Regions from separate parts of the Arthrobacter sp. R1-13 genome, predicted to be linked through region 1. Evidence: predicted binding sites of a transcription regulator. Region 1 holds the regulator's gene; each other region holds the start of a gene.

Region 1 (7,393 bases):
TTTGGCCGCAGCAACAGGATTGGCCCCGGGGGCGGCGTCCTTGGGTGCCTGTTGGCTGGCGGCCGTCTCCGGAGAGTTCTTCTGTTCTTTCACACGCTCGCTCATCAGATTGGCAACTTCACATCGGTTTGGAACCAGTACTGCAACCCGGTAACCCAGGCTCCCCACAGGCCGGTGGCCATCAGGAGACCGAGCACGATCAGAATTCCTCCGCCAATCCGCTGAATGGCGAGGCGGTGCGTACGGAAGAAGGACATCACACCGATTCCCCTCCGGACCGCCAGCGCGATCAGGAGGAATGGAATTCCCAGGCCGAGGCTGTAGACGAAAGCCAGGAACGCCCCCTTGGCCGCCGAAGATCCGCCGGAGAGGCTGAGGAGCTGCACTGCCGAGTAGGTGGGACCTATGCACGGAGCCCAGCCCAGCCCGAAGGTAATTCCCAGTAAGGGTGCGCCCCACAGCCCTGCCGGCGGCTTGGCATGAATCTTGGCATCCCGCTGGAACCACCCGAATCCACCCATGAACACCACGCCCATCGCAATGACCAGGAGGCCAAGAATCTGGGTGATCCACGCGTTCTCCGGCCCAGTGATCAGGGTTCCGAGTTGGCCGAAGGCGCCACCCAAGAGGACAAAGATGGCCGAGAAACCCAACACGAACAAGCCGATGCCCGCCAGCATCCGGCCGCGCTTCTGCTTCTGCAGGTCCACGCCCGTGAGCCCTGTGACGTAGCCCAGATAGCCCGGGACCAGCGGCAGCACGCACGGTGAAAGGAAGGAGACCAGTCCCGCCAGCAGAGCCACCGGGATGGCAAGCAGGAGCGATCCATTCAGGATGGCCTCGGCAAAGGGACTGTTCACTGGGAAACCGCCGCTACTCAGCCACGGCCGCGGCGATGAGGGCCTTCAGGGTGCCTTTTTCGATTTCCCCGAGGACGCGGGAAGCCACCCTGCCAGCCTTGTCCAGGACGAGCGTGGTGGGAACAGCCCCAGGCGGAACCAGGCCGGAAACGGCCAGCAGGACTCCGCCATCCTTATCGTTGAAGCTGGGGTAGGTCAGGCCGAATGTTTTATCGAACGCCTCTGCCGTCGCTTTTTCGTCCCTCAGGTTGACGCCGTAGAACTGCACAGCCTGATCTTTGAACTCCTGGTGCAGTTCTTCCAGCAACGGCGCTTCCACACGGCATGGGGCGCACGCTGCGAACCAGAAGTTGAGCACAGTGACCTTGCCCTGGAAATCCGCCGGTTCAATGGTGGTGCCATCGAACAAGGCCCCCTTGATACCCACCGCTGCTTTGCGATCAGTGGCCGCGAACTCTGTGACGGAGCCATCCCCCGCAACGTAGTTCTTGTTGTCCCCTGCCTTAGCCTGCTTGGCCAGGGCGTCCTCTTGGGCACAAGAAGACAGGCCCAGCGTGAGCGCGGCCAGTGCAGCACCGCCGGCAGCCAGGACGCTGCGGCGTGAGGTGTTGGGATTGGTGCCTTGCATGCTCAGGCTCCAGGGGTGTTGGAGGCACCCGGAAGGAGTGCTGCGGCGGGCTCGGTGTAGTCGACGCGCACCAGTGCGCCGTCGTGGTCAAAAACCAGGGAGGTCAGGGAGGTCAGGGTGCACTCACGCTTCCGCGGATCATGCCAGAGCGGCTTGCCTTCTGCGCTGAGCCTGGTGGCCCAGATGGGAAGCTGGTGTGCCACCAAAATGGCCTCCGCGCCGTCGCCGCCCAGTTCCAGTGCCTTGAGCCGGGCATCCTGGACTGCAGCCATCACGCGGTTGGCCTGCTCTTTGTACGGCTCACCCCAGGAAGGGCGGAAAGGATTGACAAGGCGCGGCCAGTGCCTCGGCCTGCGGAGCTCGGCCTTAGTGACCTTCATGCCTTCAAAGTAGTTTTCGGCTTCGACGATGCGTTCTTCGACGGCGATGTCCAGCCTGAGCGCCTCGGAAATCGGGAGCGCCGTTTCCTGGGCCCGGGTCAGCGGTGACGCAGCAAGGTAGACGATATTTGCCCCATGCGAAGCCCGCTCACGGAAGTGCTCCGCCAGGGTGCGCGCCATCTCCCGTCCAAGCTCCGAGAGATGAAACTCGGGCAGGCGTCCATAGAGGACTCCGGCGGGATTGTGGACTTCGCCATGGCGAAGCAAATGAACGGTGGTTTGGGGCATGTATACAAGTTTCTCAAAGATGACGGGCGATCTGAAATCTTCTACAAGAAGTAGAACTAGGGGCCCCGAAAAAAAGTTCCGCCCAATCGGAATAAAAGATGCAAATGCATGTTTATACTGGGTGAAGCGATTAGTTGAGGCTTCAACAGATGATGGTTCAACTAATGACGAGATGGCCTTCAACCCGAACTTCGCATAACAAGGAGAACTAAAATGTCACTTCCCACCAACCTCACCACCGGCACCTGGACCCTCGACTCCTCGCACAGCGAAATCGGGTTTACCGTACGCCACGCAGGCATCAGCAAGGTCCGCGGCCAGTTCAAGGAAGCTACGGCCACCCTCGATCTGGCAGACAATGTCGCAGATTCCAAGGTCAATGCGACTATCCAGACCGCCAGCTTCGACTCCGGCGACGTCAACCGTGACGGCCACGTCCGCGGCGAAGACTTTTTCGACGTCGAGAAGTTCCCGGAGATCTCCTTCGTCTCCAACGGCATTGTGCCTAAGGGTGACGGCTATGAGCTGCAGGGCGATCTCACCATCAAGGGAGTCACCCGTTCGGTTGCCCTCGAGACCGAATTCAACGGAGCAGCCGTTGACCCGTTCGGCAACACCCGGGCAGGCGTCTCTGCTGAAACCACCATCAGCCGCAAGGACTTCGGCCTCACCTGGAACGCAGTCCTCGAAGCCGGCGGTGTCCTGGTCAGCGACAAGGTTGCCATCAACCTTGAGCTGGCCTTCATCGCTCCGGCTGCCTAGCAGGCCGAAGCTGCTCAGCGGACATCGCTCCGCTGATTCCACGCCTCCGCTTCGGCGGGCATATTTCATGACCTGCACCCCTGTTCCAGCTAGTCTGGGACAGGGGCGCGGAGTTTAAGGGTCCACCAAAGACCAAGCGTCCTGATGGCGTTTCCGGCCGGACAGCTGTAGCTCGGCAGGCTCTTCGTACAACGATTGTAAATTCTTGGCTATTTACGGCGAGTTAGCCCAAAGTTGCCTAGATAACAGGGGACCCGCCGTCTACAGTGAAAGCCATGACCAACCCAAGTGATGCCCCTCAGCCGGAACAACCCGGCAGCCAGCCGTCTGACGGCAATGTTCCGCCCACCCCTTACCAACAGCCCCCGTCCTATCAGACACCGCAGGGCCAGCAGCCGCCCCAGGGATATCCGGCCGGCAACTACCAGACGCCAGACGGCTACCAGGCGCCCGGGCAGCCTGGTTATGGCGCCCCCGCCGGAGCTGCCAACAACGCACCACCAGCAGGCCTCGGCTACGCCGCCCCCGCCCGCAACACGCTTGCATTGGATTTCAACAACATCAAAGAGCGCGTGACTAACACCCAGGGTGTACCCCAGCAACTGGTTATTTCCTATTGGCTCTGGATTGGCGCAGCTGTGCTCGGTGTTGTGGCTAGCCTCGTGGCCATGGTCGGTGCCGCAGGTGGCTTTGCTGGTGTCGGACTGATCTTCAGCCTGATTTGGGCCGCCGTCTACATCTTCATTGCCATCCGGCTCAAGGAAGGTGCCCGTTGGGCCAGGCTGGTCCTGACGATTTTGGGTGGCTTGTCGGTTTTGGCGCTCCCCTTCACGTTGTTCACCGGAGGCCTGAGCTTGATCGGGACGGCAGTAACTATCGCGGCAGCCGTCATGATGTGGCTGCCCCAGTCCCAGCAACACTTCAAGGGCTGATACAGCAAAACTAGGGACGTAACCACGTCCCATCGGGTTAGTTAAGCATTGAAGGCCGCGGCTGGGAAGCTCCCTGCCGCGGCCTTCCAAATCCAACAGGAATACCTCTTGCGAATGATCCACATGCCGCACCAAGCGTTGTACGGTGGAAGCAAGACCATGCTGGGGGCAGGGGCATCACACTGATCCCGGTAGCCGATTTTCGAAGTCGACACATGAAGGATCGAACATGAGCACTCCCCCAGTCCCTCCCGCCAACCAGGACGAGCCTGAGTCTGGCGGCAAGAACGCGCCGCAGTACGATCAGAACAATCCGCAGCAGCCCCAGTACGGGCAAAACGCTCCGCAGTACGGCCAGAACGCTCCCCAGCAGCCGCAGTACGGGGCGCCCCAGTACGGCCAGAATGCTCCTCAGCACCCACAGTATGGGGCACCCCAGTATGGCCAGAACGCTCCCCAACAGCCGCAGTACGGGGCGCCACAATACGGCCAGAACCCGCCGCAGCAGCAGTTCGGCCAGCCCCAGCAAGGCCAGTCTCCCTATGGCCAGTCGCCTTACGGTCAGTCACCGTACTCGCAGTACCCTTCCGAGCTTCCATCTGCCGGAAACAGCAACCGGCCCCCGCAGGTGGACCTCGCCTTTTGGCTGATCATCGGCGCCGGTGTGCTGTCGTTCATCAGTGCCATGGTGTTGGCATTCTCGGGTGGAGATTTCTTCACCCAAATGATGCAGGAACAGGCCCAGCTGCAGGGCACGGAACTGCCCCCCGGCACCATTGAGGGAATGCAGGGAATGATGGTAGGTGCCAGCATCGTGGGCGGTCTCATCTCCCTGGGACTCTACGCCCTCGTGGCCTTTCCTGTACGCAACGGAAAGAACTGGGCACGCATCCTGGGTACTGTCTTCGCGGGCATCTCGGTGTTTGGACTCTTCAGCGTCTTCAGCATGGGTCCTACGTACGGCGTGCTGCAGATCCTCGTCATTCTGATGGGAGTCGCGGGCATCGTACTCCTGTACTTGCCGGCCAATTCGCCGTACTTCCAGAAGCAGCAGCCGTTCGCCAATCCTTACTCCCAGCCGTACGGCCGCTAGAACTCAGGGCCACATAAAGTCATACGGCCGCTAGGAGCCAGGGCCACATAGATCCATGCTGAGGGCGCAGGCCCGGCGGAGCAGAGTAACTTACTCCAGCTCTTCCGGGGCCTGCGTCCTTTGTGCGTGGTAGGCCAGAATCTGCAGTTCCGTGGCCATGTCTACCTTGCGCAGGTTTACTCCGGGCGGAACCTGCAGCATCACGGGGGCGAAGCTCAGAATGCTCCTCACGCCGGCTGCCACCACCCTGTCACACACACTTTGGGCTACGGCGGCAGGCAGCGCCAGGACCACCATGTTCGCTCCCGTCCGCTGGAGCACCGCTTCCATGTCGGCAGCGTCACTCACACGCAGCCATCCCACTTCGTTGCCTACGATCATCTGGTCGGCGTCGAAAATGGCCACGACATCAAAGCCCCGCGATTCGAATCCGCCATACCTTGCCAGGGCTTTCCCGAGGTTACCGGCACCGACGATAGCGACTTTCCAGTCCTTGGTGAGACCGAGGGCCGCAGAAATGTGCCGGCTCAGGTACTGAACCTCGTAGCCCACGCCGCGGGTCCCGTAGGAACCCACATGCGAGAGGTCTTTGCGCAGGGTAGCTGAGCTCACGCCCGAGGCTTCGGCAAGTGATTCCGAGGATACCCTGTCCACGCCTTCGGCAAGCATGGTGGTCAGGGCGCGCAAATAGAGGGTGAGCCGTGCCACGGCTGCGGGCGGAATCTGCTTTGCAGCGGTTCCGGAATCCCCGCGGACTGCTTCCGGGGATGAATCGAGCGAAGTCACATCTGCTCCATTGCGTCGCGTTGTGAGTCCACTCTAGGGCCCCACGACTTGTGTCAACAAAAGCGGAACGACGTCATCCGGGCTCGGGCCGAGGCCTACTTCGCCATGGCTTCCTGTAGAACCCTCGTCAGCCGGGCCTCGTCGATCTTCCAGAAGTCCCGCTGGATCCCGTCGACCACCACCACCGGAATCTCTTCGGCGTAGCGCTCACGGAGCTCCGCGTCTTTGTCCACCAACTGTTCCCGCCACTCCAGTCCCAGTCCGGCAGTGACGCGGTCGACGGCGTCGCGCGCGGCACTGCAGAGATGGCAGTTTGCTTTGGTGAGCAGGAGGACGTCTGGTTTTGCCATGGTTCCACGGTAGCCGGGCTGTCCGCCGTCGTCGACGCCACTGGCCTGAACCGCCCTCAGGTATCCCGCTCGCACAGCAACAGAACGCCACAGGCGGCGGCGATGCCGAGCATTGACTAGACTCGTGGCATGCCCGAGGAGAAGTACGTTGCTGTGGCCCGCCGCCCGGTTGCCACCCAGCAACACGGCGAGGCCGCCTTCTTCGACGTCGATAACACCCTGATGAAGGGTGCCAGCCTGTTCCACGTGGCACGGAAAATGCATCAGCGGGGGACGTTCACGCTGACCCAGGCTGCTGGTTTCGCGTGGAAGCAGTTCAAGTTTGTGATTCGCGGGGAGAACCTCGACGACGTCCACGCCGTCCGCGATTCAGCCCTTCTGCTTGCGGCCGGCATCACGGTCGAGGACATCAAGGTCCTGGGCGAAGAGGTCTTTGACGAGATGATCGCGTCCAGGATCTGGCCCGGAGCCAAGGCCCTGGCCCAGCAGCACCTTCGGGTTGGCAGGAAAGTCTGGCTGGTAACGGCAACTCCCATCGAAGTAGCCACCGTTATATCGACCCGCCTCGGACTGACCGGGGCCCTTGGCACGGTCGGAGAAATCAAGGACGGCGTCTATACGGGCAAACTGGTGGGCGAGATCCTCCACGGGGCAGCCAAGGCCGTGGCAGTGCAGGCCATCGCCGACGAGGAAGGCCTGGAGCTCAAGAGGTGCTGGGCCTACAGCGACTCCCACAATGACATCCCGTTGCTCAGCATGGTGGGGCATCCCGTGGCCATCAACCCCGATGCACGCCTCCGCCGGCATGCCCGGGAGAACAACTGGCCGGTCTACGATTTCCGCTCCGGACGCCGCGCAGCAACGCTCGGCCTGAAGGCAGCCACGGTCTGCGGCGCCGTCTACGGCCTCTGGAAGGGCTTCTCGCGCTTCCGCGGCCCCACTATCTAGCAGAGCCGCACACCGCTGCAGCACCAAGGAGCAAGGACGCAAAAATGCCCGCTACCTCGAAAGGCAACGGGCATTGACGCTTTGGAAGTATTACTACTTCTTATTGCGACGCTGGTGGCGCGTCTTACGAAGCAACTTGCGGTGCTTCTTCTTGGCCATACGCTTGCGACGCTTCTTGATAACTGAACCCACGAAAGTTCCTTACAAACTAGATGCGTACCTGTCTGATGGAAAAGGTCCGTGGACTAAGCAACAGACTGTACAACTGACAGATTCTTACAATGACGTAAAACGTTCCTTAACAGCCTACCGCTTATCCGGAGCGCAAACTGACGGCGACGACTCACGCCGTCTCGGATTGGCCCT
Region 2 (7,393 bases), 830 kb from region 1:
CTCGAGGAGCTGCCCCATGGGAAGACCATGGCCGAAGCCGAAACCGCCATCCTGGAATACATCCGGAAATGGGTGCCCGATGCGCGCAAGGCACCACTGGGAGGGAATTCGGTGGGAACGGACCGGGTCTTCCTGGTCCGGGACATGCCTTCCGTGGTGGAGCACCTGCACTACCGCGTCATCGACGTCAGCACAATCAAGGAGCTGTCCCGTCGATGGTTCGCGCGCGCCTACTTCCAGGCGCCCGCGAAGCTTGGCGGCCACAGGGCCCTCGGCGACATCAAGGACTCCATCGATGAGCTCCGGTACTACCGCGAGGCTGTCTTCGTTCCCGCCCCCGGACCAGACAGCGCCACGGCCCAGAGGATCTCCAAGGCTGTGATGGCGGGCAATACTCCGGCCACTGAAGCACCCGATACAGCCTCGGCTATCACCTCCCCGGCAGCACAGGAAAAGTAATGTGCACCACGTTTGAGGGATTTTTTGGCAAAACACGAAAAAGTGGCAAAAGCACCCCCTGACAGCAGGTAAACTATTTGACGTTGCCTTTTCAGCCAGCCGGTCCGCCGGAAGGCATGACAGGGCGCATGGTGGGCGTAGCTCAGTTGGCAGAGCGCCTGGTTGTGGTCCAGGAGGTCGCGGGTTCAACCCCCGTCGCTCACCCTCAGGAAGACCGGCACCTCGCCGGCTTTCGCCAAAGACCGTACCGGAATCCGGTACGGTCTTTGTTGTTTTTGTTGCCCCTGCACTGAAGGAATCCGCCGAGATGACCGTTCTGCCAATCACCATCTGGGGCGAGCCGGTACTCCACCGCCGGGCCGCCGAGGTCGACGTCTTCGACGACGAACTCCGCAGTCTCATTGCGGACATGTTCGAAACCAACGACGCCGCCAACGGCGTCGGGCTCGCAGCGCCCCAGATCGGCATCGGCAAGCGGGTCTTCATCTATAAGTTCGCGAACGATGACGATGTCCCGCCGACCGGAGTGGTGGTGAACCCCGTCCTGACCTTGTCCAAGGTCTCCGGGGCCCTGCCCGATCCGGATGAGGAAGTCGAGGGCTGCCTCTCCTTCCCGGGTGGGCAGTATCCGCTAAAGCGCGCTGAGTGGGTTCGAGTGCAAGGATTCGACGGCGACGGCAAGCCTGTGGATTTCGAAGCCACTGACTGGTTCGCACGCGTCATCCAGCACGAATACGATCACCTCGACGGCAAACTGTACGTGAACCGCCTGATTGACAGATACTCCCGCAAGGCCCTGAAGCAGGCCAAGAAGAGCGGATGGGGCGTGCCGGGCCTTACCTGGATGCCCGGCGTGGACCCTGACCCGTTCGGGCACTGACACGGCTCATTTCGCCACAATGGTCTGCTGCCACGGGCAGGAATCAAGCACCCGCTTCATTGCGTCCTTCTCGGGCTGCGTCACCCAAAGCCGGTAAGCCGCTTTGACCGAGATCTGCCGTGCCACGTAGTGGCATCTGAAAGCCTTGTTGCCGGGGAGCCAGGTTGCTGCGTCCCCGGCGCCTTTCTCCTGGTTAGCGGGGCCGTCAGCCGCGATGAGGTTCAGGGGATCGTTGGCCAGGTTCTGCCGCTGTTGCTTCGTCAGCTGCTGGGCGCCTTTCTGCCAGGAATCCGCCAAGGCCACTACGTGATCGATCTGGACCTCCATGCTGCTCTCCGAGCCTCGGCGAAAGGAGACCATGGATCCGGTGTAGGGCTCGTGGAAATCGCCGCTTGCCACCTTGCAGCCTGAACCCTCCGTGAACAACTCCCCTGTCAGGTCGCGCCTGAGAATATCGTTGCGGGTGTCGCAGCCGTTGTGGTCGGCGTCGAACCATGCCTGTCCGAACGCGCTGCGATCGTAGTCGTTCTTGGGTGCCCGGCCCTTAACGGTCAGCTGTTCCAAGGCTCCGGCTGCGCTTCCGGCAGGAACCGGCTGCACGGGAACTACAGGCTTCATCCAGTCCGGGTCCAGCACCGGAGCTTCCGAGGGCCCATTGACGCGGGGCTCCGCGATGGCGAACTGTCCAGCGGTGAAGAACCAGCCGATGACACAGACGATTCCCAGAATAAGGACGGACAGCACGGCCCACGCCTGCCGGGAACGGCGTCGGGCACGGCGGTAAGCCGACCAGTGAATGGTCATGGCTGTCCCGCCATGCTGGTTCGCGTATTTGGACTTTTGAAGTTCAGCGGAAGTCTGTGGGGCACTCGAAAAGCCTAGGGCAGGCCACCGACAATTCCGGCGCTATCCACAGTGTGGAGGAACAGTGCCAGGCGAAGGTATGGCCAGCCTGGTACAGCGACCTCCGATTACTGCTCCCTTGTCACCCTTCGCAGGTCTTCCTCGGCGAGGTTCATCAGGTCCTCGAGCTGCCTGATCCTCTCGTCGCCGATTTCTCCGGCAGCATGTGCGGCCCGGGCCTGGTCCAACAGCCGTTTGGCTTCTTTATGGTTGGCGCGGGCTACGTCAAGCGCATGTTCAAGGGTGGTGTCATGTTCTCCGAGAGCTGAGTCTGTATCCATGACACCATTCTGGGCACCTTTCCCGGCTGATACCAGAGTGTCAGCCGGGAAACTCCCGAAATGCTAGACGGCGATGGCCGCAAGCACAGAGGCCGGCTCTTTGGCCGGGAACGATGGCGGATTGACTCCGGCCATCTCCTCCATAACGCGGACTACCTGGCAGCTGTAGCCGAATTCGTTGTCGTACCAGACGTACAGTACGAGGTTCTTTTCATTGGAAATCGTCGCGAGACCGTCGACGATGCCCGCACGGCGGGATCCGACGAAGTCGGTGGACACAACTTCAGGAGAGTCAATGTAGTCAATCTGCTTGCGCAGTTCCGAGTGCAGGGACATTTCACGGAGGTAGTTGTTGACTTCCTCCTTCGTGGTGCCGTTTTCGAGGCTCAGGTTCAGGATGGCGAGGGAGACATCCGGCGTGGGAACGCGGATGGAGCTGCCGGTGAGCTTGCCCAACAGCTCGGGTAGGGCCTTTGCCACGGCCTTGGCCGCACCGGTCTCGGTGATCACCATGTTAAGCGCTGCCGAACGGCCACGGCGGTCACCCTTGTGGAAGTTGTCGATCAGGTTCTGGTCATTGGTGAAGGAGTGGACTGTCTCGACGTGCCCGTGGACCACACCGTACTTGTCATTGATGGCCTTCAGGACCGGAGTGATGGCGTTGGTGGTGCACGATGCCGCGGTGACGATCTTGTCCGAGTCCAGGATGGTCCCGTGGTTGATGCCGTGAACGATGTTCTTCAGCTCGCCTTTGCCCGGGGCCGTCAGCAGTACGCGGGAAACGCCTTTGCTCTGCAGGTGCTGGGACAGGCCCTCTGCGTCGCGCCAGCGGCCCGTGTTGTCCACCACGAGTGCGTTGTGGATGCCGTAGCCGGTGTAGTCGATGGTGGCAGGATTGTCAGAGTAGATGACCTGAACCTGGACACCGTTGGCCGTGATGGTGTTCTTGTCTTCGTCAACACGGATGGTGCCTTCGAACGAACCGTGCACTGAATCACGGCGAAGCAGGCTGGCCCGCTTGGCAAGGTCGTTGTCCGAGCCGCGGCGCACAACGATGGCCCGCAGGCGCAGGCCATGGCCTCCACCGGCCTTTTCGATGAGCAGGCGTGCCAGGAGGCGGCCGATGCGTCCAAAACCATAGAGCACGACGTCGGTGCTGGTGCGGTCGTCGCCGCCGCGCTTGCCCACGATGTCCGAAAGCTCGTCGCGCAGGAAGTCTTCAAGGGTGGCGCCGTTGCCCTCGACCTTGTACTTCTGGTTGAGGCGGGCGATGTCGATTGCCGCAGCCCCAAGTTCCAGCTGGGACAGGACATTCAGCAGAGGAGCTGTCTCTTCGAGAAGCAGTTCGTCCTTGCTCATCCGGCGTGCAAACCGGTGTGCCTTCAGGATGTTCATGGTGGACTTATTGATCAGGCTGCGTCCGTGGATGCTGGTGACCACGTTGTTCTCGCGGTACAGCCGGCCGATCACGGGGATCATGGCCTCAGCAAGCGCCTCCCGGCCCATCCACGTATCAAGACAAGAATCTGACGTCTGGCTCACAGAACTACCTTCCTTGGGTCAACTGCATACGTCTTCGTATGAAGATGTCGGCCGCCGGAGGTATTCCGGGGCACAGGCACCAGCGGGGATTCGGTCCACCCCGGGTGCCTTGGAGAAGCGCAAAGAAAAACCGCCGCTGCAAACGCAGATCCGGCGGCAGAACTTCTACGTTCACTCTCCATTCTAGAGGCGAAGGGCTTGACTTCCTGCCTCGGCTGAGCGTGAAGTCACTCACATGGAGTGCGTAGCCTTCCCTTACCGGGAACGCGACGCAGTGTGTGGATGGGTTGACCGATACGCCGGGTTCTGTGCTCCCGTGCTGTTACCGGCACGGGAGTAGCGGCCATCCATCTACGGACGCCGTTGCCGACGCCCTCCAGCGGCCTACCCGGGCACTCGGGCGAGCAGCCCTCAAACGCGCCCTGTATGGCCTTGCTCCGGGTGGGGTTTACCTAGCCTTCCCGGTCACCCGGGAAGCTGGTGGTCTCTTACACCACCGTTTCACCCTTACCTGCGCGTCCGGCTGTGCGGACACAACCGAACTGCAGGCGGTCTGTTTTCTGTGGCACTGGCCTGCGGGTTACCCCGAGTGGGCGTTACCCACCACCCTGCTCTGCGGAGCCCGGACGTTCCTCGAGCCACTTTCGTGACGCGCGGCCGCCTGGTCAACCCATCCACGTTCCATTCTACGGGCAGCCGCTCCAGCGGCTGCACCGCTGATCCACTGCCTGGCCTTTGTCATCTTTGGAGGCCTCCATTGCGGCCCCTAAGATCGTACGGTGCTGATTCTGCTCCCCCCTTCCGAAGGCAAGACCCCCGCCGTCCGCGGCGACGCCGTCCACTGGCCCACGCTGAGTTTCCCCGAACTGAATACCCACCGGGCAGAAGTACTGGAGGCGCTCGGTACTGTGAGCGCGCATGAAGACGCCCTCGCCCTTCTGGGCGTTGGGGCATCGCTCAAGGACGACGTCGACCGCAACACCCGCCTGCACCGGGAGCCAGCAGCTCCCGCCCACCAGGTCTACTCGGGCGTGCTGTACGACGCACTGGGCTACCAGTCCCTCACTCCGGCGCAACGGAAAAAGGCGCATGACTCTGTGGTGGTCATCTCGGCCCTGTGGGGAGCCATTCGTTTCGATGACCGGGTGCCCGCCTACCGGTTATCCATGGGAACTGCACTTCCCGACGTCGGACGCCTGGCTTCCTTTTGGAAGCCCAGGATTACGGAAGCCCTGGCCGGCCTGACAGCCGGCGAGTTGTTCGTGGACTGCCGCTCAAGCACCTACGCCGCGGCCTGGGCGCCGCCGGCCGGCCAGACCGTAGCGGTCAATGTCCTCACCGAGGTGGCAGGAGTGCGCAAGGTGGTCAGCCACTTCGCCAAGCACACCCGTGGTGAGGTGGCCCGGCACCTGCTGACGCGTAGAGGGAACGCTCCCGCCACCCCGGCGCAGCTGCTGAAAGCTGCGGGCGAGAAGTGGAGCTGCGAACTCGTTGAAGGCACCGCCCGCAAGGCTCACGCCCTCAACATCATCCTGCCCGGCTAAGGAAGTAGTAAAGGCTGGAGACGGCCTTAGGCCCACTCGGCCGAGCGGACAAGGATGCAGCCGGAGTCCGGGCAGAACACGATATCGTCTTCTGCCGCTGCCTTGATCTCGGCGAGGTCGCCCGGGCTGAGCTGCATACCCGAACCTTCAGACTTGCCGTGGAACAGCCGCGCGGCCCCGACTCCCCTTTTGGCGAGGGTCTTTTCATAGACCGCCAGCATCCCGGCGTCGAGTCCGGAAGCGAAAGCGGAACGTTGGGCGGAAACTGTGTGCTCCTCAGCAGACACTTCGGCCAGGGCGGCATCGAGTTCTGCCCGGATCACGCTGAAGGAAGCCTTGATATCGTCCACGATCTGCTGCTGGGCCGCTTGACGTTCCCGCAGGGCGTCGAGCCGTTCCATTACCTCGAGTTCAACGTCCTCGAGGTCTGACCGCCTCTTGTTCAGCGAGGCAATGTCTTTCTGAAGCGCCACAAGATCCTTTGACAAACCCGTGCCGCTGTTGAGCCGCGCTTCGTCCCGAGCGATCCGCGAGGTAACCTGCTCGACGTCGTCCTCGGCGCGCTTAAGCTCCGTCTCGGCGTCGTGAACGGCCATCTTTGCCGCCCCCAGCTCGCCGTTGGCGACGTTAAGGGCCGCCTCAAGGTCCGTGATGCGGGGATCGTTTTCAAGGGTACGACGGCGGTTGGACAGTGACTTGAGTTTGGCGTCAAGCCCCTGAAGTTCCAGCAACTTCAACTGTTCCGCCGGTGCTGCCTTGGCCACTGCTACCTCCGCTTGTTCCAACCGGCCGGAGCCGGACGCCGTGCGGCGCTCTTTAGACTCTAGCGCCTGCGCTGCTCCCCTGCCTCGCTGCGCTCACCCGGGGCCCCTCGCACCTCAGGCTTAGCCGGGAGTCAGAATGAAGTCCCACGGATCACTGTTGGTGGTGCTCACCTGGATTTCCACCTCGTGGCCCTGGTCGTTCAGGACGTTGCCCAGTGCTTCCGCGGCCGCCGGCAGCCACAGCCACTCGCTGGCGAAGTGTGAAACGTCAATCAGGTAGGGCCTGCCGTTAACAGCGGCCTCGCGCGCTTCTGAGGCAGGGTGGTGGCGCAGGTCGGCCGTGACATAGATATCGGCGTTGCTGGCTCTGACCTCATTGAAAAGAGAGTCCCCCGCCCCGCCGCAGACGGCGACCCTGCGGATGAGGCCGTCCTTGTCCCCGGAGACTCGGACGCCGCCTGCAACTGAAGGAAGGATGCCGAACACCCGGGCGGCAAAATCCCCCAGGGTCATAACGTCGGCGAGATCGCCCACGCGCCCAATGCCTTCTTCCGGAAGGCCATTTGCAGCGGCCATTAGCGGGACCACATTCTGGAGACCCAGGGCATCAGCAAGGACGTCCGAGACACCCCCGACGGCGGAATCACCGTTTGTGTGAACCGTGAGAAGCCCGGTACCGGACTCGATCAGCCGGTGGACGGCTGCACCCTTGGGCGTGGTGGCTGCGACAGAGCTGACGCCCTTAAGCAGCAGGGGGTGGTGGGTGATCAGGAGCTGGGCACCCCATTCAATGGCCTCTTCGATGACTTCAAGGGTGGGATCCACAGCGAACATGATCCGCTTGACGGATGCAGACGGATGCCCGGCCACAAGGCCCACTTCGTCCCATTCTTCTGCGAGGGACTCCGGCCAGAGTTCCTCCACGGCGAGCAGAATTTCACCCAGCGTCGGTGTCAAGGATACGTTCTCGGTCCCCGTGGGGTCCGTAGTGGGCGAGCCCTGGGCGGAGGGCGCCGTTGA
Region 3 (7,393 bases), 1.3 Mb from region 1:
ACCCCTGCAGATTTCAGCCGGTTGCTGTAGGGGATGGATTGAAGCCATGTGAGGCCATCGCCGTTCCCGCCGCTGATGAACGTGGGTGGGAAATCATTGGTGACGAACTCCACCGTTGACATGGTGCTGCCCGCATAAGTGTCCGACCAGTCCTTGGTGCCCGTGTATCCCCAGAGCGATACTTTGAAGCCCCAGGCTGCAATGCCGTTGAGATCCGCCATGGCCTGAAGGTCATAAACGCCGCAGTGCAGGATGGTGGCGGCCAGCTGCTTCTTGTCCAGCGCTGGCTTGATACCCAGCAGGTTGGCATAGGCGGGGTTGACGGTGAGCGTGGTGAGCTGGCTGGCCAGTTGCCCCCCGGCGGAATCTCCGGCGAGCACAATCTTGTTCGGATCCACTTTGAGCTCGGCAGCGTGCTCCGTGATGTATCCGAGTGCCCTGTTGAGGTCCTCCACTGCAGCAGGGTAGGTGGTTTCCGGGGCTATGGGGTAGTCGAGGCTGATGGTGGTGTACCCCTTGGCGGCGAGGATCCGGAGATAGGGCTCCACATCCGTTTTGTTCCCTGAGATCCATGCCCCGCCATGGATCCAGACGACGGCGGGCAAGGGTCTGGCGGCGCTCTCCGGCGTAAAGGCGTCCAACGTACCGCCGTCCATGTACGAAACGTCCCTTCTTTCTGCCAAGGGAGTGTCAGGAACGTACGGAAGCATCTCTTCGACGGTGGACTTCGCTCCGCCCTCGAACACGCTGCGGATAAGGAGTGCGGACGGCCAAGGAGTGATGGACAGGGCAATCAGTGCCACGAGGACCACCACTACGACGACGTCAAGTATCCGGAACCTTCTCCGCCTGGCCTTTGGGACATTGGCCGTCTTCTGCTCGAAATCAGCCAACGGAGCGTCCACCACATTTCGGCGCTCAGTGGTGGTGTCAGTCGGTTCTAAAGGTCCCATTGCACGCTCTCCCCCAGTTAGGCGTTCAGGATCTGTTCAGAGCTTCAGGATAGGGCAAGCGACCGGACTTAAACAGGAGCGGGGCGTGGTGGGTGTCCACCGCGCCCCGCTCCGTTTCCAAAGAATACAGTCAGCTCTTAGAGCCCACCGGCCAGCTTGTAGTAGGCGGCGTTCCAGTTCAGTTCTTTCTTAAACTGTTTGATGGTGGTGTTTTCGTCGATGGTCAGCAGTTCCGTCTGGGCAATCTCAGCGAAGTCCTCGAACACATCCATCCCGACGGCGGTGGAAAGCACCGTGTGGTGCGCCGCGCCGGCGGTGAGCCAGGCGGCAGCAGACGTGGCGAAGTCCGGCTTGGGCGACCACAGCGCCCTGGCAACCGGGAGGTTGGGCAGGGGCTCGTCGAGGTCCACGACGTCCACGGCGTTGGCAACCAGGCGGAAGCGGTCGCGCATGTCGGACAGGGCCACCACAACTCCGGGGCCGGCGTCGGTGTCAAAGACCATACGGACGGGATCTTCCTTGCCGCCGATGCCCAGCGGGTGGATCTCGACGCGCGGCTTGGTGGCGGTCAACGACGGGCAGACCTCGAGCATGTGTGCTCCGAGGATCTTTTCCTGGCCGGGCGTGAGGTGATACGTGTAGTCCTCCATGAGCGAGGCACCGCCGGGCAGCCCAGCACCCATGACTTTGGCCGCGCGGACCAGGATGGCTGTCTTCCAGTCGCCCTCGGCACCAAAGCCGTAACCGTCAGCCATAAGCCTCTGCACTGCCATGCCCGGGAGCTGCCGAAGCTCGCCGAGATCCTCGAAGGAGGTGGTGAACGCGGCGGAACCATTGGCTTCCAGGAAGCTGCGCAGGCCGAGCTCGATCCGTGCACTGTAGCGCAGCGACTCGTGGCGCGCACCGCCGGCCTTCAGTTCCTCGGCCACCTCGTACAGGTCCTCGTATTCGGCGACGAGCTTGTCGACGTCGGAGTCGGAAGCGCCATGCACGGCGTCGGCAAGTTCGTTAACTGACCAGGTGTTAACCGACACACCGAAGCGGAGTTCGGCTTCGGTCTTGTCGCCCTCGGTGACCGCGACGTTGCGCATGTTGTCACCAAAACGGGTCAGTTTCAGGGTCCGGACGGCGGCCCAGCCTGCGGAAGCGCGCTGCCAGACACCCACCTGGCGGGTGACCTCGGGGTTGGACACGTGGCCCACAACAGTCTTGCGCGGGATGCCGAGGCGGGACTGGATGTAGCCGAATTCCCGGTCGCCGTGGGCGGCCTGGTTCAGATTCATGAAGTCAAAGTCGATGTCCGCCCAGGGCAGTTCGACGTTGGCCTGGGTGTGCAGGTGCAGAAGCGGTTTGCGGAGCAGGTCCAGGCCCTGGATCCACATCTTGGCTGGCGAGAACGTGTGCATCCAGGCGGTGACGCCGATGACCTGATCGGCGGAGTTGGCTTCCAGCGCGGTGCGCCGGATGGCGTCCGAGTCGGTCAGGACGGGCTTCCAGACCACCTTGACCGGAACGGAGGATGAGGCGTTGAGCTGGTTGGCGATCTCCTGCGACTGCGCTGCGACCTGCTTCAGAACGTCCTCGCCGTAAAGGTGCTGGCTGCCGGTCAGGAACCAGACTTCATACTGCTCGAGCGAGGTGTTGTTGGCGTTGTTCATGATGTCTCCTGAAAAAGTGGGGGCCTACTGGCCGTAAACGTTCTGGTAGCGGGCGTAGAGGGATTCGATGGCTGCTTCATCGATGGGCAGCGGTTCGCCCAGCTGCCGGGAAATATGGACGGTGCGTGCCACTTCTTCGCACATGACAGCCGCTTTGACGGCGGATTTGGCGTCCTTGCCGATGGTGAAAGGCCCGTGGTTCTGCATGAGGACCGCCGGGGAATGGGAGTCCTTGAGGGTGTCCACAATGCCTTGGCCGATGGAATCGTCACCGATGAGAGCGAACGGTCCCACGGGGATGGAACCACCGAACTCGTCACTCATCATCGTCAGGACGCAGGGGATTGCCTCACCCCGCGCGGCCCAGGCCGTGGCGTAGGTGGAGTGGGTGTGCACCACGCCCCCTACTTCGGGCATGTGCCGGTAGACGTATGCATGCGCGGCAGTGTCCGACGACGGCGCGAGGGCCGGGTTGCCCCACTCGCCTTCCGCCGGGTCACCGTTCACGGGGGCCCCAAACAGATCCGTGACCACCATGGATTCGGGGGTCAGATCATCGTAGGAGACACCGGAGGGTTTGATGACCATCAGGTCATGGCCCGGGACTCGCGCCGAAACGTTGCCTGCGGTCCACACCACCAGTTCATACCGGGTCAGCTCCGCATGCAGGGCACAGACCTCGGCGCGGAGCCGGCCGATAGTTTCCAGGAGGGTACTCATGCGTTCACCTTCTCATCCCGCTCGGCTGCGTCGGATTCGCTTGCTTCAGTGGAGGGACCGCCCAGGCCGGGTTTGGCTGCCCGCTGGATTGCCTTGAGCCGGTGCATCACGTCGTTTGCGCCGCGGCCGAAGTAGTCGTGCAGGGTGCGGTATTCCTGGAACAGGGCTTCGTAGGCCGCCACGTTCTCGGGGATGGGCACATAGACTTCTCCGGGCTCGGACCCCATGGCGGCCGCTGCCTCCCGGATGTCCGGATAAGCGCCGGCTGCCACAGCGGCGTGGATGGCCGATCCAAGGGCAGGTCCCTGGGTGGAACCGATGGTGGAGAGCTGCAGCCCGGTGGCATCCGCATAGATCTGCATCAGGAGCTTGTTCTTCAGCAGCCCGCCGGCCACGATGAATTCCTTGACCGGAACTCCTGAATCGCGGAACGCATCCACGATGGTGCGGGTGCCAAAGGCCGTAGCCTCCAACAGGGCACGGTACGTGTCCTCCGGCTTGGTGGCAAGGGTCTGGCCAACCACCACGCCCGAGAGTTCGTGGTCCACCAGCACCGAGCGGTTACCGCTGTGCCAGTCCAGGGCAATAAGGCCGTGCTCGCCGATGGCCTGGCGGGAGGCCAGTTCGGTCAGGTACTCATGGATGCCCAGACCCGCGGCGGCTGCTGCCTCATGGTACGCCGGGGGAACACCGTTCTTGGTGAACCAGCCGAAGATATCGCCCACGCCGGACTGGCCCGCCTCATAGCCCCAAAGGCCGTCGACGATCCCGCCGTCCACCACGCCGCACATGCCCGGAACCTCATGCAGCTCCGTTCCGTTCATGACATGGCAGGTGGAGGTTCCCATGATGGCCACCAGCTGGCCGGACTCAACGGCCTTCGCGGCCGGTGCCGTCACGTGCGCGTCAACGTTTCCGACGGCGACGGCGATGCCCTCCGGCAATCCGGTCCACGCCGCAGCCTCGGCAGTGAGGTAGCCGGCGGCGTCGCCGAGGCGGCCGATGGTGTGCTCGAGTTTGTCGCTGACGAAGGTCTCGAAAGCAGGGTTCAACGCGGTAAGGAAGTCCGCGGAGGGGTAGCGGCCGTCCTGGTAGATGCCCTTGTAGCCGGCGGTGCAGGCGTTGCGGACATAGTTCCCGCTCAGCTGCCACACAATCCAGTCGGCTGCTTCTACCCAGTGATCCATTGCTTCATATGCCTGCGGATCCTCTTCCAGAAGCTGCAGGCCCTTTGCGAATTCCCACTCTGAGGAAATGAGGCCGCCGTAACGGGGCAGCCAGCTTTCACCCAGTTCAGCGGCGAGGGTGTTGATGCGGTCGGCCTGGGGTTGGGCGGCGTGGTGGCGCCAGAGTTTTACGTAGGCGTGCGGGCGGTTGGCGAACTCGGGCAGTTCGTTCAGCGGGGTGCCGTCAGCCTTGACGGGGACCATGGTGCAAGCCGTGAAGTCGGTGGCGATACCGATGACTGCGGCGGGATCGATTCCGGCGTCGGCAATAGCGGCGGGAACTGCGTTGCGGAGCACATCGCGGTAGTCATTCGGGACCTGAAGGGCCCAGTCAGCGGGAAGCCGCACGCCGCCGTCGCCCGCCACATCGGCAGGCAGCGCCTCCGTGACCACAGCATGCGGGTAATCAAATACACCACTGCCCAGTTCCTTGCCATCGGCAACGCGGACGACCACGGCGCGGCCGGAGAGCGTGCCGTAGTCAACGCCGATGACGTATTGCTCAGCCACGGAACCGTGGGGAGCGGGAGAGTTTTCGTTCTGCATATCTGCCTCCAGGGAAGAGGCAACGACCTCTTTTGCCTTCGTTGGAAATTGATGGTTAGTACTAATTGTGAACGCTAACACGGGCAACGTCAAGACGCTGATACCGCTTACGCAAAGGTGATACCCAGCCGTCGGAACCGGCTGGGTATCACCTGGGCCTTACTTGGCTTTTTGTCCGTCAGCTGGCGCAAGCCGGATGAATGTCACGGATTTCGGTTGGAAGTTGTATGTGAAATCAGTGCCTGATCCTGTGAACACACTGGTTGCCGGAACCAGGTTTTGGCCATCACTCGTAGTGGTCAAGGTGGTCACCGCTGCGCTGGAGCTGATATTTGCCGTCCCGGCGACTTTGATGTCGACGGCGGCAGCCTCACCCGAGGTGTTGACCACCTTGACGATTGTGTCCCCCGTTTCGGCATCCTTGGTGGCGACGGAGTAGATGGGATCCACGGGAGTCTCATCGATCGTTCCCCAGAGGACATCGTCGAGGTACAGCTTGGCCGTCGGTCCGGTGACTTCAATCCGGATGTCGTACTGGCGGCCGGTCTCAATGGTGGTGCCCGTCTCGATCAGGGTGCTCTTTGCCCCGTTGACAGCCTTCTCCACCACGGATTTGCTGTTGTTCCAGCCGCCGAGGTTCCACCAGTAGTAGTTTCCGGTGTCCTTCACTCCGAAAGCGATGAGGAATCCTTCGGCGCCGGCCGTCTTGGTGGCCTTGGTGTTGAGCGTGTAATTGCTCCACGCCGGGTTTCCAGCGGTGACCATGGTGTTCAGTGCTGTGGTGCTCGACTGGACGTAAGCGCCGTCCTGGACTGACCAGCTTCCCACACCGTTGCCTGTCCACGCCGAGGCGGTGCCGGAGAAGTCGTCAGCAAACAGCTGGCTGCCGTCCGCGCCGGTGACCGTAACGTCGTCGTACTTTGCCGCGGTGGCCCATGTAGAAAGCCCGATCTGCCCGGTGATGGGTGCCGCCAGGCTTGGCGGGTTGTTCTGGGAACTGGGCACAACGTTGCTTCCGACGTTGTTCATAAAGAGCTTTTGCACTTCGAAGTTGGGCGTGGTCCTGATGGAGGTGCCGTTGAAGAATATGAGGTCCGGACTCCATTGGACGTTGGCCTCATTGGCAATCAACGGGGCGTAGGACGCCATCCTGACAACGTCGGCGTTCCGTTCGAGGCCGGTCATGAAGGACGCCTCGGCCAACGCGTTCTCAGGCTTGTTGGCCAGTGACGCGAACTCGCCCAGGAAGACCTTGTAGCTGTCACGGTCGTAGGAGTCGTAGCGGTGGTTGTTGGTCAGGAACCAGTCGGGCGAGTTGTAGTAGTGCTCGTCGACGAAGTCGACCTTACGGTCGGCGTTGAACTTGGAGAGGTCATCGAAGTTGGCGCCTTGATCGTCCGGGCCCGTGTTGCCAATGACCTTGATATCGGGATAGGCGGCCTCAACGGCATCCTGGAACTGGGTGAAGTACGCCTTGAACTCAGGCTTGTACTCCTCATTGCCCAGGCTGATGCGGTCAAGGTTGTAGGGGGCCGGGTGGCCGTAGGCAATGCGCTTGGCACCCCATTCGGTACTGGCGTCTCCATTCGCGAATTCGATCAGGTCCAGGGTGTCCTGGATGTACTTGTCCAGGGTTGCCTGGTCAGGTACGGCACGGTTGTCGCCGCAACCCGTGACACCCACAGGCACCACCGGAACGGGGACGGCCTTGAGGTCTTCAGCCCACTGGAAATACTCCATGTAGCCGAGCCCGTAGGTCTGGTTGTAGCCCCAAAAGTTCCTGTTGGCGGGACGCTGCTCAACAGGACCAATGGTTTCCTTCCACTGGTAAGTGCGGGACCGGGTGTAGTTGGGCGCAGAGTAGGAGTCGTAACTGCCGGTGTTGACGATGCAGCCACCGGGAAACCGCAGGAACCCCGGGTTGAGCTCAGCAATCTTTTCGGCCAGATCCTTACGCAGCCCATGGCCGTTCCAGGTCTCCTGGGGCATCAGCGAAATCATGTCCAGCCGTACGGTGCCGGTTCCTTGGACAACGGTGGAAAGCCGTCCCGACGCCGTCGTGGACTTAGGCGAAAGGGTCACGTTGTATTTTTTCCAGGCATCGCCCCTGACCTTGATGCTGGTGAGGTCGAGCCGGGCGCCTTCCGGAGTTTCCAGTGCGACGGCGAGGGTGGAACCGGCCGGATTGGAGGTTCTGGCCCAGACGGAGTACTCGTACTTCTGGCGGGCCTCCAGCCGGTGCCCGCCATTCCAACCGCTGTTACGGACCCCGACGCCGGCACCGGCGCCC

What was found. Region 1 encodes Rex, which represses fermentation and respiration genes when NADH is low (regulators of the CRP and FNR family bind a similar motif). Its sites were predicted from a motif close to CTTGTGAANNNNTTCACAAG; they were not measured.
Region 2: a site for Rex is predicted at 4,284-4,303, ahead of M1D88_RS12525 (glyceraldehyde-3-phosphate dehydrogenase). Genes of this name have one in related genera too.
Region 3: a site for Rex is predicted at 5,168-5,187, ahead of araB (ribulokinase). Genes of this name have one in related genera too.

The regions. Positions count from the first base shown of each region.
Region 1 is NZ_CP096420.1:3,552,023-3,559,415, forward strand. Features, by position in the region: gene resB (cytochrome c biogenesis protein ResB) at 1-105, opposite strand, end outside; gene M1D88_RS16465 (cytochrome c biogenesis CcdA family protein) at 105-860, opposite strand; gene M1D88_RS16470 (TlpA family protein disulfide reductase) at 874-1,488, opposite strand; gene M1D88_RS16475 (histidine phosphatase family protein) at 1,491-2,156, opposite strand; gene M1D88_RS16480 (YceI family protein) at 2,370-2,918, shown strand; gene M1D88_RS16485 (hypothetical protein) at 3,194-3,850, shown strand; gene M1D88_RS16490 (hypothetical protein) at 4,080-4,943, shown strand; gene M1D88_RS16495 (redox-sensing transcriptional repressor Rex) at 5,034-5,729, opposite strand; gene M1D88_RS16500 (glutaredoxin family protein) at 5,825-6,079, opposite strand; gene M1D88_RS16505 (HAD family hydrolase) at 6,209-7,027, shown strand; gene M1D88_RS16510 (30S ribosomal protein bS22) at 7,121-7,219, opposite strand; gene M1D88_RS16515 (helix-turn-helix domain-containing protein) at 7,371-7,393, opposite strand, start outside.
Region 2 is NZ_CP096420.1:2,717,337-2,724,729, forward strand. Features, by position in the region: gene orn (oligoribonuclease) at 1-459, shown strand, start outside; tRNA gene M1D88_RS12505 (tRNA-His) at 591-663, shown strand; gene def (peptide deformylase) at 767-1,339, shown strand; gene M1D88_RS12515 (HNH endonuclease family protein) at 1,346-2,143, opposite strand; gene M1D88_RS12520 (hypothetical protein) at 2,311-2,523, opposite strand; gene M1D88_RS12525 (glyceraldehyde-3-phosphate dehydrogenase) at 2,587-4,029, opposite strand; RNA gene rnpB (RNase P RNA component class A) at 4,345-4,738, opposite strand; gene M1D88_RS12535 (YaaA family protein) at 4,845-5,609, shown strand; gene M1D88_RS12540 (zinc ribbon domain-containing protein) at 5,636-6,373, opposite strand; gene M1D88_RS12545 (Nif3-like dinuclear metal center hexameric protein) at 6,494-7,393, opposite strand, start outside.
Region 3 is NZ_CP096420.1:375,574-382,966, reverse strand. Features, by position in the region: gene M1D88_RS01855 (alpha/beta hydrolase) at 1-953, opposite strand, end outside; gene araA (L-arabinose isomerase) at 1,091-2,611, opposite strand; gene M1D88_RS01845 (L-ribulose-5-phosphate 4-epimerase) at 2,636-3,331, opposite strand; gene araB (ribulokinase) at 3,328-5,103, opposite strand; gene M1D88_RS01835 (alpha-L-arabinofuranosidase C-terminal domain-containing protein) at 5,263-7,393, opposite strand, start outside.